DNA from 3 places in the Bacillus sp. FJAT-45066 genome. Region 2 is predicted to be linked to each of the others. Evidence: riboswitches for the same ligand, from Rfam matches in the RefSeq annotation. Region 2 holds a riboswitch; each other region holds the start of a gene.
The links. Region 2 has a riboswitch for S-adenosylmethionine ahead of mtnK (S-methyl-5-thioribose kinase). Riboswitches for the same ligand answer to the same signal wherever they lie in the genome.
Positions count from the first base shown of each region.

Region 1: linked by a shared signal. The riboswitch ahead of CDZ92_RS09795 (O-acetylhomoserine aminocarboxypropyltransferase/cysteine synthase family protein) and the one ahead of mtnK (S-methyl-5-thioribose kinase) in region 2 are both predicted to bind S-adenosylmethionine.
Region 3: linked by a shared signal. The riboswitch ahead of CDZ92_RS17830 (sugar ABC transporter substrate-binding protein) and the one ahead of mtnK (S-methyl-5-thioribose kinase) in region 2 are both predicted to bind S-adenosylmethionine.

Region 1 is NZ_NISQ01000001.1:1,927,363-1,931,627, reverse strand. Features, by position in the region: gene liaF (cell wall-active antibiotics response protein LiaF) at 1-334, shown strand, start outside; gene CDZ92_RS09805 (sensor histidine kinase) at 331-1,383, shown strand; gene CDZ92_RS09800 (response regulator transcription factor) at 1,376-2,008, shown strand; SAM riboswitch class I at 2,085-2,189, shown strand; SAM riboswitch class I at 2,533-2,645, shown strand; gene CDZ92_RS09795 (O-acetylhomoserine aminocarboxypropyltransferase/cysteine synthase family protein) at 2,712-4,043, shown strand; gene metX (homoserine O-acetyltransferase MetX) at 4,027-4,265, shown strand, end outside.
Region 2 is NZ_NISQ01000001.1:1,809,926-1,814,190, reverse strand. Features, by position in the region: gene mtnA (S-methyl-5-thioribose-1-phosphate isomerase) at 1-506, opposite strand, end outside; gene mtnK (S-methyl-5-thioribose kinase) at 508-1,716, opposite strand; SAM riboswitch class I at 1,849-2,008, opposite strand; gene cspD (cold-shock protein CspD) at 2,346-2,543, shown strand; gene CDZ92_RS09185 (carbon-nitrogen family hydrolase) at 2,602-3,384, opposite strand; gene CDZ92_RS09180 (pyridoxal phosphate-dependent aminotransferase) at 3,484-4,265, shown strand, end outside.
Region 3 is NZ_NISQ01000001.1:3,555,863-3,560,127, forward strand. Features, by position in the region: gene CDZ92_RS19740 (septation ring formation regulator EzrA) at 1-963, shown strand, start outside; gene CDZ92_RS17825 (PspA/IM30 family protein) at 1,423-2,091, opposite strand; SAM riboswitch class I at 2,333-2,451, shown strand; gene CDZ92_RS17830 (sugar ABC transporter substrate-binding protein) at 2,613-3,725, shown strand; gene CDZ92_RS17835 (sugar ABC transporter ATP-binding protein) at 4,054-4,265, shown strand, end outside.

The DNA.
Region 1 (4,265 bases), 120 kb from region 2:
ACCAGATCATAGCTATACGTGGGAAGATATTAATATTCAATGTGGAGTTGGAGATACAACAATAGATTTAAGTAATACGGTATTCCCAAAGGGCGAAGCGGTCATTATTATTCGTAACATCGTAGGAAATGTCCAAGTCTCCCTTCCATATGATGTAGAAGTTAGTATTCAACACTCATCGATTGTTGGTACAACTACTATCTTTAACGAAGAAAAAAAGAGTCTGGTGAACGTTACAGCAAAATATCAAACCGAAAACTATCAAGTTGCAACAAGTAAAGTGAAAATTTTCACCTCCCTATATGTCGGAAATCTTGAGGTGAAACGTTCATGACCGTGTTGCAACGTCACATCTTTTTAGGCGCTCTTATTGCTTTTGATACGTTTATCATATTTGGTCTCATCTTTATTTTTGCATTTCCATCAATAGATTGGAGATCGTTATGGAATGTGAAAGTATTTGATCTTCCATTTATTCTATTTTCCTTATCAATTAGTATTTTACTAGGTCTTTTAGTTGGTTTAATTTCTGGTTTTTTTTGGAAAAAGCAGTTTGCAAATATACTAGAGCCTTTAACAGCATTTTCTAAAGGAAATACGTTGGAATTTAAAAAGGAGGATAGCGTTGTACAAGAAGTAGTAGCGATTCAATCCGCCCTGGAAACTGTACAAAAACAAATGAAAGAGCAAACAAAGCTATCGCAAAAATTAGCGAACGAAAAAGCAGTTGACTTTGAAAATAGAGTGCAAGAAATAGTATCACAAGAACGGAACAGACTAGCACGTGAATTACATGACTCAGTTAGTCAGCAATTATTCGGTGCATCCATGCTAATGTCTGCTATTACCGAATCAAAAGGAGAAACCAACGATAGAGAGGCAAAGCAATTAAAGTTAGTAGAGGAAATGATTCAACATTCACAACTTGAAATGCGTGCACTATTGTTACATCTTCGACCAGTTGCATTAAAAGGAAAAACACTTCAAGAAGGTACAGAAGAGTTACTGCTTGAATTAATGCAAAAAGTACCGATGAATATCACTAAAAAAATTGAAGATTTCAAAATTGATAAAGGGGTAGAAGATCACTTATTCCGTATATTACAAGAATCTTTATCCAATACTCTACGTCACTCTAAAGCTCAATCAGTAGAAGTTTTACTAATTCAACGAGATGATTGGATTATTCTTCGGGTAGTTGATGATGGTGTTGGATTTGATGTGGATACAACAAACGCAGGGTCATACGGACTTCAAAATATGCATGAACGCGCAGTGGAGATAGGCGGCACCATGAAAATAGTTAGTGTAAAAGGAAACGGTACTCGCTTGGAAGTAAAAGTACCAATGCTTGATTTAAAGGGGGAAGATGTTGGTGATTAAAGTTCTTTTTGTTGATGACCATGAAATGGTTCGAATCGGGGTATCCGCTTATTTATCAGCTCAGCAAGATATTGAAGTGATTGCAGAAGCAGACGACGGAACGGTAGCTGTAGATTTAGCACTCCAACATAAACCAGATATCATATTAATGGACCTTGTCATGAAAGAAATGGACGGCATCGAAGCGACACGTAGAATTATCGAAGCTTGGCCCGAAGCAAAAATAATCATAGTGACTAGTTTCATAGATGATGAAAAGGTGTATCCAGCCCTTGAAGCTGGTGCAACAAGCTATATGTTAAAAACGTCAAAAGCAAGTGAAATTGCCGAAGCAGTTCGCAAAACATATCACGGTCAGTCTATTCTAGAGCCTGAAGTAGCGGGAAAAATGATGAAAAAAATGCGTTCAAAGCAAGAGCACCATCCACACGAAGAACTAACAAATCGTGAAATGGAAATATTGCTACTAATGGCACAAGGAAAAACAAATCAAGAAATGGCCGACGAACTATTCATCGCCTTAAAAACAGTGAAAGTTCATGTTAGTAATATATTAGCTAAACTGCAAGTACAAGACCGTACCCAAGCTGTTATTTATGCTTTTAAGCATAAGATAGTAGAATGAATTTAGACTTTTCAGAAAATACAGTTGACATAAGTAGATTAACTTGTTAATATGAATCTTAATTTAATAGCCAAACTTCTTATTAAGAGCGGTGGAGGGACAGACCCTATGAAACCCGGCAACCTTCAGTATTGAAAAGGTGCTAAATTCTGCAGATGTATTTTCATCTGAAAGATAAGAAGAGGAAACGGTAACGTTAATCTAAACCTCTTCTTATTGAAGTGGTTTTTTGTTTTTAAGGAAAAAAATAGCGTAGTGTAGCATAAATTCGAGGAGGTGTAGCAAAAAAGTAGAGAAGTGTATCATAAGTCTGTGTAGGTGTAGCAAAAAAGTGCAAGGTGTAGCATAAGTTCGAGCAGCTGAAGCAAAAAAACTATGAAGTGTAGCATAAAATCGTATAGGTGTAGCAAAAAAGCAACAAAGTGTAGCATAAATATATTATCCAATTAGTTCTAAAACACAACAACCTTCCATACGCTATATTATTACAATCTAAAGCATTAACGAATTAAACAACTAAATAACTCTTATCAAGAGTGACGGAGGGATCAGGCCCGATGATGTCCGGCAACCTTCAAGTTATCTTTAACTTGAAAGGTGCTAATTCCTGCAGGCAATTGCGCCTGGAAGATAAGAGGAGGAAGCCCACAAACCTCTTCTTATGAAGCGGTTTTTTTATTTTATTTCTCAAGGAGGATAACTAATGACAAAAAATAATCAACCATTATCAAAAGAAACTTTATTATTACACGGAGGGCAACAACCTGATTCAACTACAGGTTCTCGTGCAGTACCTATCTACCAAACTACTTCTTATGTCTTTAACAATACAGAGCATGCACAAAACTTATTTGCTTTAAAAGAGTTCGGAAATATATACACCCGTATCGGCAATCCAACAGTAGATGTGTTAGAACAAAGGGTTGCTTTATTAGAAGGTGGAGTTGCAGCTGTAGCAACTAGTTCTGGAATGTCAGCCATTGCTTTTTCTATACTAAATATCGCACAAGCAGGAGACGAAATTATTGCCGATACAAACCTTTACGGAGGTACATATAATTTATTTGCCGTTACGCTTCCTAAATACGGAATTAACGTAAAATTTGTTGATGCAACAAATCCAGAAAACTTCCGAAGCGCTATTACGCCAAAAACGAAAGCCTTATTTGGAGAAATAATTGGGAATCCGAGCTTGAACGTTTTAGATGTAGAAGCGGTTGCAAAAATTGCTCATGAGAACAACATTCCACTCATTGTAGATAATACATTTGCGTCCCCATACAATTGTAATCCGATAAAACATGGAGCGGATATAGTTGTACACTCTGCAACAAAATGGATTGGTGGCCATGGAACAACAATTGGAGGCATTGTAGTGGATGGAGGAACATTTGATTGGAACAATTCGAAGTTTCCAGGTTTCACTGAGCCAGATGATAGTTATAACGGAATATGTTATGCCGAAACTTTTGGGAACGTAGCTTATGCAGTAAAACTGAGAGTGCAGTTACTTAGAGACATCGGTGCATGTTTAAGTCCACAAAACGCATTCTTATTATTACAAGGTCTTGAAACACTTCACTTAAGAGTGGAACGACATAATGAAAATGCAGAAAAACTAGCAAAATTTTTGAGTAGCCATTCTGGAGTTACTTGGGTCTCTTATCCGGGAATACAAAATCATCCATCACACCATTTAGCAAAAAAATACTTAACGAACGGCTATGGCTCCATTGTTATTTTTGGAATAAAAGGAGGACGTGAAGCGGGTCAAAAGCTAATTGATTCTATTAAACTATGGTCACATGTTGCAAACGTTGGGGACGCAAAGTCGTTAATTATTCATCCAGCATCCACCACACACCAACAGCTTAGCCAAGAAGATTTAAAGAAAACCGGAGTAACAGAAGACTTAATTCGTCTTTCTGTTGGAATTGAAGGAATTCACGATTTGGAAAATGATTTAGATCAAGCGCTTTTTGTTGCGACTAGTGAAACAGCGAGAGGAGCGGTTTCAGGTGACGTTACCGTATGAAAAACACTATGAAGTTAGTAAAGTCTCCATTGGAGATTTACAACTTGATTGCGGTGATATTTTGTCAAACGTCGAAGTTGCATACGAGCACGTTGGGAACTTAGAGGGAGAAGTTATTATTGTTTGCCATGCTTTATCAGGAAACCATTTATCAGTTGGATCAGAGAAAAAGCCTGGTTGGTGGAGTGGCTTTATTGGTGAAAACCTATATATCGATACAAA
Region 2 (4,265 bases):
CGAGCTGTAGCGATAGTACCGGCATTACAAATGGTTAGTATTCGATCTCCTTTTTGGAAAAGCGACAAGCCATATTCACCTATTTGACGACAAACGGCTTCATCTTCTAGTTGAATGTTAATGGCTTCGTGTATTAGTTTCGTTTTTGCTTCATTTACAGAGACAGTATGTTTGATAGATTGTGATAAACGGTTAAGAGCCCAAGTTAGATTAACTGCAGTCGGACGGGAACTTGCTAAAAATTCACTGTTTTTTTCGACCTCAAGAAAAAAATCTGAGAGACTTTCTGTTTCTACTGTTTGGGCAGCTAAAGCTAATCCATATGCTGCTGTAATACCTATAGCTGGTGCACCTCGAACTTTCAGTGAAAAGATAGCCTCCCAAACATCTTGAATTGTAACTAGCTCTAAATACTCAGTTTCTAGCGGTAGTTTTTGCTGGTTTAATAAACGGATGTGATCTTCTTTCCACTCAACTGAAAGAGGGATTGCTGTAATACTACTCATACTATATTACTCCTTTGTGATGTGAATCTATATTTAAATAATGTGCAACTAGTTGCTCAATTGAGTTAATATTATTTCTATTTGTTACAAGAGACCTACCAACATAAATTGCAACTTTTTTTGCTGTAATTCGATTGTGTACGTTCTCTATTCCATCTAAATCAGCTACATGAGCTAATCCAATCGTTCTTCGAATTATTTCACAGCCGGCAAATCCGATAGAGTCAGTGAAAATTTGGTTTAAAACATGTTGGAAATAGCCTTCTGTTTTAGTGAAATGTTCGACACTATTCGTTATCCAAAGTTCTTCAAACGTTTTACAAAAAACATTCCAAGTTGTCTCGATATCGCGAAGTAACACTTGCTTATTTTCTAAATTTTGTTTTGATAGTGCATTTAAAAGTAAGTTTGCGAAAAACTGTCCAATATCAAAACCAAAAGGACCGAAAAATGCGAACTCAGGGTCAATTACTTTCGTTTCACTTGCACTAGCAAAGATACTGCCTGTATGTAAGTCACCATGAAGTAAACATTCTGTTCGAGTTAAGAAAATGTATTTTAACTTTGCAACCTCCAGTTGTAATGTTGTGTCACTCCAAAGACTTTCTACATCTTCCCTCAGGTCAATTTCAAAGTTGTTTGTTTCAGAAGGGAAAAATGGATCTGTTAACACTAGGTCTTCAGTAATTTTACAAAGCTCCGGGTTTACAAATTGTTTTTGCAATTCTTTTTTCTCTTGTTGATTCATTCCAAAATCAGAGGAGAAAAATAACGTTTTTGCTAAATATTCACCGATATGTTCGGCTAATAATGGAAAGCGGTCACCATGTATTAGTCCAGACCGAACAATTCTTAAATGGGACAAGTCCTCCATTACGGTAATTGCTAAATCTTCATCCGAATAAAAAACTTTGGGAACAAATTCGGAACAAACTTGAGCACTTTGATGTAGTGCATTTTTTTCAATTGTTGCTCGTTTAAGCGTTAATGGCCAACTTTCCCCAACAACTTTTGCGTATGGAAGTGCTTGTTTTATAATAATCCCTTTACCATGTTGATTTGTCACACGAAAAACTAAATTTAAATTGCCATCTCCAATCTCTCTGCATTGAAGTACTGATCCTTCAGGAAAAACACGCAGTTTAATCGCGAGTGTTACGGCACTACTTTCTGTTAATGGTTCATAGTTTTCTTTTGTTAAAATGGTCATAATATTTCCTCCTACACGTGTCTCTGTGTAAAGAAGAGGTTTACTTATAAAGTGAAATATCTACTTTCCCTTTACAAAAAATAAAACCTCTTTCCATTACGAAAAGAGGTTAGAAGAACAGAATCTTCACACCTCTTATCTTTCAAAATGCCAAATAAACATTTTGCTGGAAGTAGCACCGTGTCTTATGGAACATAAAGTTCCGGCGTGAAAACGCCCTATCTCACAATAGTATTACGATCGGTTGCTGGGTTTCATCGGGCCAATTCCCTCCACCTGCTCTTGATAAGAGACATATTCATATTTTTTAGTTTTTTGAAAATTAAAATTGCAACTGAGAAAATACTATCAAGTAGCTAAGTTAATTGTCAATATATTTTTTTGGAATTGAAATTAAAATATTTTAGTTATAGAAAGCTGATAGAAAAATAGAGAAATAAACTAATATTCTTTCTGTTCTAATCCTTGAATTTTTTAACTATTTCTGTTATTATTAATTTAATTATTTTTGTTCGGTTATAGATATATGGAAAGTCAAAAACACGGTTTTTCGTCTTGAAATGTTAGCATGAACGAGCAAGAATAGTAATACTTTATTCGTGGCAACAAAGCCGCAAGGAGGAACAAACATGTTACAAGGTAAAGTTAAATGGTTTAACGCAGAAAAAGGTTTCGGTTTCATCGAAGTTGAAGGTCAAGACGATGTATTCGTACACTTCTCCGCTATTCAAGGCGAAGGTTTCAAAAGTTTAGAAGAAGGTCAAGAAGTTTCTTTCGAAATCGTTGATGGAGCTCGTGGACCTCAAGCTGCTAACGTAACTAAATAATTAATGATCTAATCATAAAAAAGGACTCCTTTAAAGGAGTCCTTTTGCTTTATATAGATTAATAGTGAGTAGGTTTTCTATCTTCAAAAATTGGAATTTGAGCCCGTACTTCATCTACTTTTCTTAAGTCTATAGAACTGTAAATAATACCTTCTTCTTCCGTTCCTTCTGAAAGTATCTCTCCCCAAGGATCAATAATCATAGAATGGCCAGCAAAAACATTGTTAGGATCAGACCCAACACGATTACATGCGACTACATAACATTGATTTTCAATAGCACGAGCTAATAATAAAGTCCGCCAATGATGCAACCTTGCTAATGGCCATTGAGCTGAGACGAACAGAACTTTTGCACCTTTCAGTGTATGGGACCTAATCCATTCAGGAAATCTAATATCATAGCAGATCATACCTGCACAAAGTTCACTATCTAATTCGAATAACCCATCTGACTCTCCAGGTTGTAAAAATAAATGTTCATCCATCAATTTAAATAAGTGTAATTTACTATATTCTCCTACAAATTCTCCGTTTTCTTCAAAAATAAACATCGTGTTATAAACACCTTTTGTTGATCTTCTCGCTACAGAACCTCCAACAATCTTCACATGATATTGTTTTGCTAACTCTGACAAGAAACGTTTGCTTTCTATACCATCCTCGTCTGAAATATCATCAAGCCTAATCAAGTCGTAGGCAGTATTCCATAGTTCAGGTAAAACAATGATATCAGGTGTGAGTTTCGTAACGGCTTCTTTCACTTTTACTCTTATATTTTGCATATTTTGCTCTGGGCTTCCAAAAACAATATCAGTTTGAATACATGCGATTTTCCACAAAACATTTCATGCTCCTTTCAAAAAACACTTTACTTTTTGTTATTAACCTTATATTATTTGTGACTAGTATTTCAAGAATTTTTTAAGTAGGTGTGCAAAATGAAAAATTTCGAACAGTCAAAACTGTTGCAGGAACTTCCAAAGCAATTTTTTGCATCTTTAGTTCAAAAGGTAGGAAAAGTTGTTGAAGAAGGGCATGATGTTATTAATCTAGGACAAGGTAATCCTGATCAACCGACACCAAGTCATATAGTAAAATCGTTACAAAGCGCTACTGAAAATGTAAACTACCATAAATATTCCCCATTTCGTGGCCAAGCGTTTTTTAAAGAGGCAGTTGCTAAATTTTACAAAAGGGAATATAACGTGGATTTAGATCCTGAAAAAGAAGTAGCTATATTATTCGGCGGAAAAGCTGGACTGGTGGAAATTCCATCTTGTTTATTAAATGATGGGGATACTGTTATAGTCCCAGATCCAGGTTACCCTGACTATTGGTCAGGTGTGGCAATAGCGCGTGCAAAAATGGAATATATGCCGTTACTTGAAAAAAACAACTTTTTACCAGATTACTCTATTGTTAGTAAAGACGTACTACAAAAGGCAAAGCTAATGTTTTTAAACTATCCGAATAACCCGACAGGTGCTATTGCGACTCAAGAATTCTTTGATGAAACTGTCGCTTTAGCGAACGAGCATGATATTTGCGTTGTGCACGATTTCGCTTATGGTGCGATTGGCTTTGATGGGAAAAGACCGATAAGTTTTTTACAAACAAAAGGTGCAAAAGAGGTTGGGATTGAAATTTACACACTCTCTAAAACATTTAATATGGCAGGTTGGAGAGTTGGTTTTGCTGTTGGAAATCAAAGTGTCATTGA
Region 3 (4,265 bases), 1.7 Mb from region 2:
GATGGTAAGTTTGGGGCAGAGCGAACGAGGCTTAATAGTGGCTATGCGGAAGTGTTGTGGAGCCATTTGGAAGCGGATTTTGTTACGATGAAAGATTTCGTGGAAGAAATAGATAAGAAGATTGTAGTAGTAACAGAGGCGTTGAAGCCCGATGTACAGCAATACAAGAAGGCAAATGAAGTAACAGTGGCCATGTTGGCAGAACTTGCGAAAGTGCTCGAATTGCATGATGCGTGCTTTACCGCATTTAATCAGTTGGAGAAAAGACGTGGTTCTGTTACAGAATCGGTGGAATCTGCTTTGAAGCGGGTTGGCGATTTAGATAAGAAAGTTTCACAGCATAAACTGCCAGTCGATTTATTTGTAATTAGTAGGTTACTGGAAGATTTGAAGTTTTTACGGGAAGAAGTGGATCGTAAGCCAGTTCATCTACAATTAGTTACGGATAAGGCTGTGCTTGCGGAGAAGCAGTTAGCTCAGTTGGAAGTGCATGCAGATAGTTTATTAGAAGAAAAACGAAAAGTCGAGCGCGAGTGGCAAGATTTGCAACACTCGTACCGAAACATTGATAGGAGACTTGGCTTAAGGTTGTTAATGTCCAACTATAAATCTCGTTTTGGGACGTGTGAAGCGCAAATTGCTCGTTTAATTGATGAAGGTAAATATGCTGATGCGCGTGCAGAAATTGCGATAGGCAGGAGGATTGTCGATGAAATGGTCGCAGAAGAGCGTCGGATTCGCGCCGAAGAACAAAGACGTGCTGCAGCAGCCGCGGCCGCAGCAGCTGCCCGAAACCGTAATAACGGTGGAGGCGGTTTTGGTGGAGGTTCTGGCGGTGGATTTGGAGGCGGCTTCGGCGGAGGCGGTGGTTCACGCGGAGGTGGCGGAAGTTTCGGCGGTGGATCTCGAGGCGGCGGAGGAAGCTTCGGTGGCGGTTCACGCGGAGGCGGACGGAAGTTTTAGGCTAGTTTGAATGATTGTGAAGCACTTCTCTATCTATGAAATTTGTAGATAGGGGAGTGTTTTTTGCTTTGTAGGGGATGTTTTCATTCTGGATTTGTCCGATTAGGTGAATTTCGGTGAGAAAGGTTAATTGGCTGGGTGTGAATTTTTGGTGGGGAGGAGGTTTATCGGCGAAAATTGACAGTTTATCGGCGAAAATGCGGGTTCAATCGGCGAAAACCGGCAATTTATCGGCGAAAATGAGGAAACAATCGGCGACCATAATAGCCAATCGGCGAAAACAGACTTCAATCAGCGAAACTATTAAATTATCAGCGAAAGCGTGCTTCAATCAGCGAACGAGCGAGAGGACAAATAATCCAACACTAAACGCAATCTAACAACGAGCAAAAACAACCTCAAAAAAAGCAATAAACAAGGGCAGATCACCGCCCACGTTTATTGCTCCAATCAAATCTATTATTTCTTTTCTAACTTCGCCTTCAACGCCGCTAACTCATCATCCACCGAACTCGTGCGGTCTAACAGGGCTAACTCGTCATCTAACGATTTGTTCGCACTACGTAACTCTTCCGAAGCCTCCGCTTGTGCTTCATGATGCATTACCTTTTCTTCCATGCGCTCAAATCCAGCTTTTGCGCCAGTTCCGATTCCAGACATCGTACGGTTTACTTTGGCACGCGCCTTCGCACTTTCCGAACGAGCTTTCAACGAATCTTTCTTCATCTTCATGTCACGTAACTCGTCTTTCATTTCACGCAACTTTTCTTTTAATTCTTCCGATAGCTTTGTAGCTTCTTCTACTAGTAGATCCAAAGACTGAGCTTGTGCTTGCTGCTTGTTTTTATCCTCTAACACACGGCGAGCTAAATCTTCATCACCAGATTGCAACGCTTTAATCGCTTGCTCTTCGCGTTTAGCAACAAGGTCTGCAGCCTCTGCGTATTGCTTAGACAAAATTTTCTCGTTTGCAATTTGCTTTGCTACAGCTGCTTCGACATCTGCAATATCCTTTTCCATATCTAAAATAAACTGATCCAACATTTTCCCTGGATCCTCAGCCTTATTTAATAATGCATTCAACTCAGAAGAAACAACAGTACGAACACGATTGAAAAAACGAAACATCCCAATCCCTCCTATAATAAAAGAAATGTAATTATTCCCATCATAACACAACACTATAATGCAATGGTCTAATCAATATTACGTACCAAAAACAAAAAAGTTTCAAAAGATTTACAGGTGCCAAAGATTTACAGGTGCCAGGCACCACCCGAAATTTGTCGAATGAATTTTCTAAATTGTGTTGACATTTTGCCTTTACCGAATTAAAGTAGTAAATATGAAATTCAACTTAATACTTGATCTCTTATCAAGAGAGGCGGAGGGACTGGCCCTATGATGCCCGGCAACCGTTCCATTTTTACTTGGAATTGGTGCTAAATCCTGCAAAGCGACTTTACTAGTCGTTTTGGAAGATGAGAGAGGAAGTTCGGATATTGTCTGCCGTATGAACCTCTCTTTTTAGAGAGGTTTTTTCTTTGTTCAAAAAACCTCTCAAATTTCGTGGTGGGATTGGAGGAAACATTCTAAAACAACTGAGTCAGTATTAAGACAGTAAACTACTTAATTAGGAGGAAACAAACATGAAAAAATCAATATGGAAAGCCGCAATAACAACAACCCTAGCTTTTTCTTTATTGTTAACAGGATGTAATTCAAGCAAAAGCTCATCAAACCAATCGAATAACGTATCTTTTGAGAATGTCCCAGAACGCTTTGCTACAGGGGATGGAGCAAAGATCAAGGTAATAAGAAAAATTGGAGGGGATGACCATACCGCTCAATTTCTTGCAGGAGCGAAAGAAGAGGGCGAATCGCTAGGCTTTGAGGTGGAAGTTTTCACAGCGAACGGTGATACAGCAAAATTTCACGATGCAATTGAACAAGCATTAAATCAAGATTTTGATGGCTTTATTATTTCTCACGGTGACGACGCTGCAACAGTCGATGCGGTGAAAAAGTTAGTTGATAACGGAAAGAGCGTCGTGACGTTTGATTCAAACCTAGACTTGGCTTCTATAGAAGGTGTCACATTAACATCTCAAGATGATGAAGCTCTGGCAAGTCTTGCGCTCAATCAGTTAGTAGCGGACTTCAATGGAGAGGCGAACATCGTGTACTTATGGGTAGACGGATTCCCTCCAATGGTAAGACGTAATAATGTGTATACACAAGTCCTAGCGGAAAATTCAGGATTGAAGGAAGTGGAGCGCTTCGGTGTAGCGGCAGCCGATACATCCGTTCAAACGCAAAATGCAGTAGCCGCGATGTTAAACAAACATCCGAAAGGCTCCATTGATGCAATCTTTGCAACGTGGGATGCATTTGCAATTGGGGCAGCTCGTGCGATTCGCGAAGCAGGCCGCGATGAGATAAAAATATACGGAATTGATGTTTCCAATGCAGATTTACAAGAAATCCAGTCAGAAGGAAGCTCGTGGAAATATACTGCGGCTGTTGATCCAAAAACAATTGGCGCAGTTAACTTAAGAATTTTAGCAAAAAAATTAGCTGGAGAAGAAACGCCACAGCATTTTGATCTAGATGCAGCATTAATTTCTCAAGATGAGCTTCGTGAAGCAAGCGAGCCAGTCAACATGGTGAATTTGAACAACATTGTGGAAGGATGGGGGACGTCCACAGTGTTTGAAGAAGATTGGATGAAAGTTTTGAAGGAACATTACAAGAAAAAGTAGATGGAAGATAGTGAGATTACTAGTTTAATGTGAAATTGTAGAAGCGATTGACGATGATTTGTGGTCAATCGGCGAAAAATGGGATTTTACCGGCGAAAATGAGGAGTTAATCGGCGAAAATTAACCTTCAATCGGCGAAAATGGGCCATCAATCAGCGAGTGCATTGCTCCAATCGGCGAAACACCCATGATATCAGCGAAATACCTTTGTTATCAGCGGAAGTAAAATAATCCCAGGTGCCTGGCACTGTTGGAACAACGCAAAAAAGTTGAGCCAATAAAACAGTGCCTGGCACCTGTAACAATTCTGTAAAGGAGGGGAAACAAAGTGGCAATACAAAACTCGGTTCTACATATGAAAGAGATTACTGTAGAGTTCCCTGGAGTACGAGCGCTAGATAGTGTTAGCTTCACGGCCACACCAGGCAGCGTGCACGCATTAATCGGGGCAAACGGCGCTGGCAAATCAACACTCATGAAAGTTCTCGCTGGCGCTTATTCCAACTACGCCGGAACGATCACATACAACAACACGCCGTT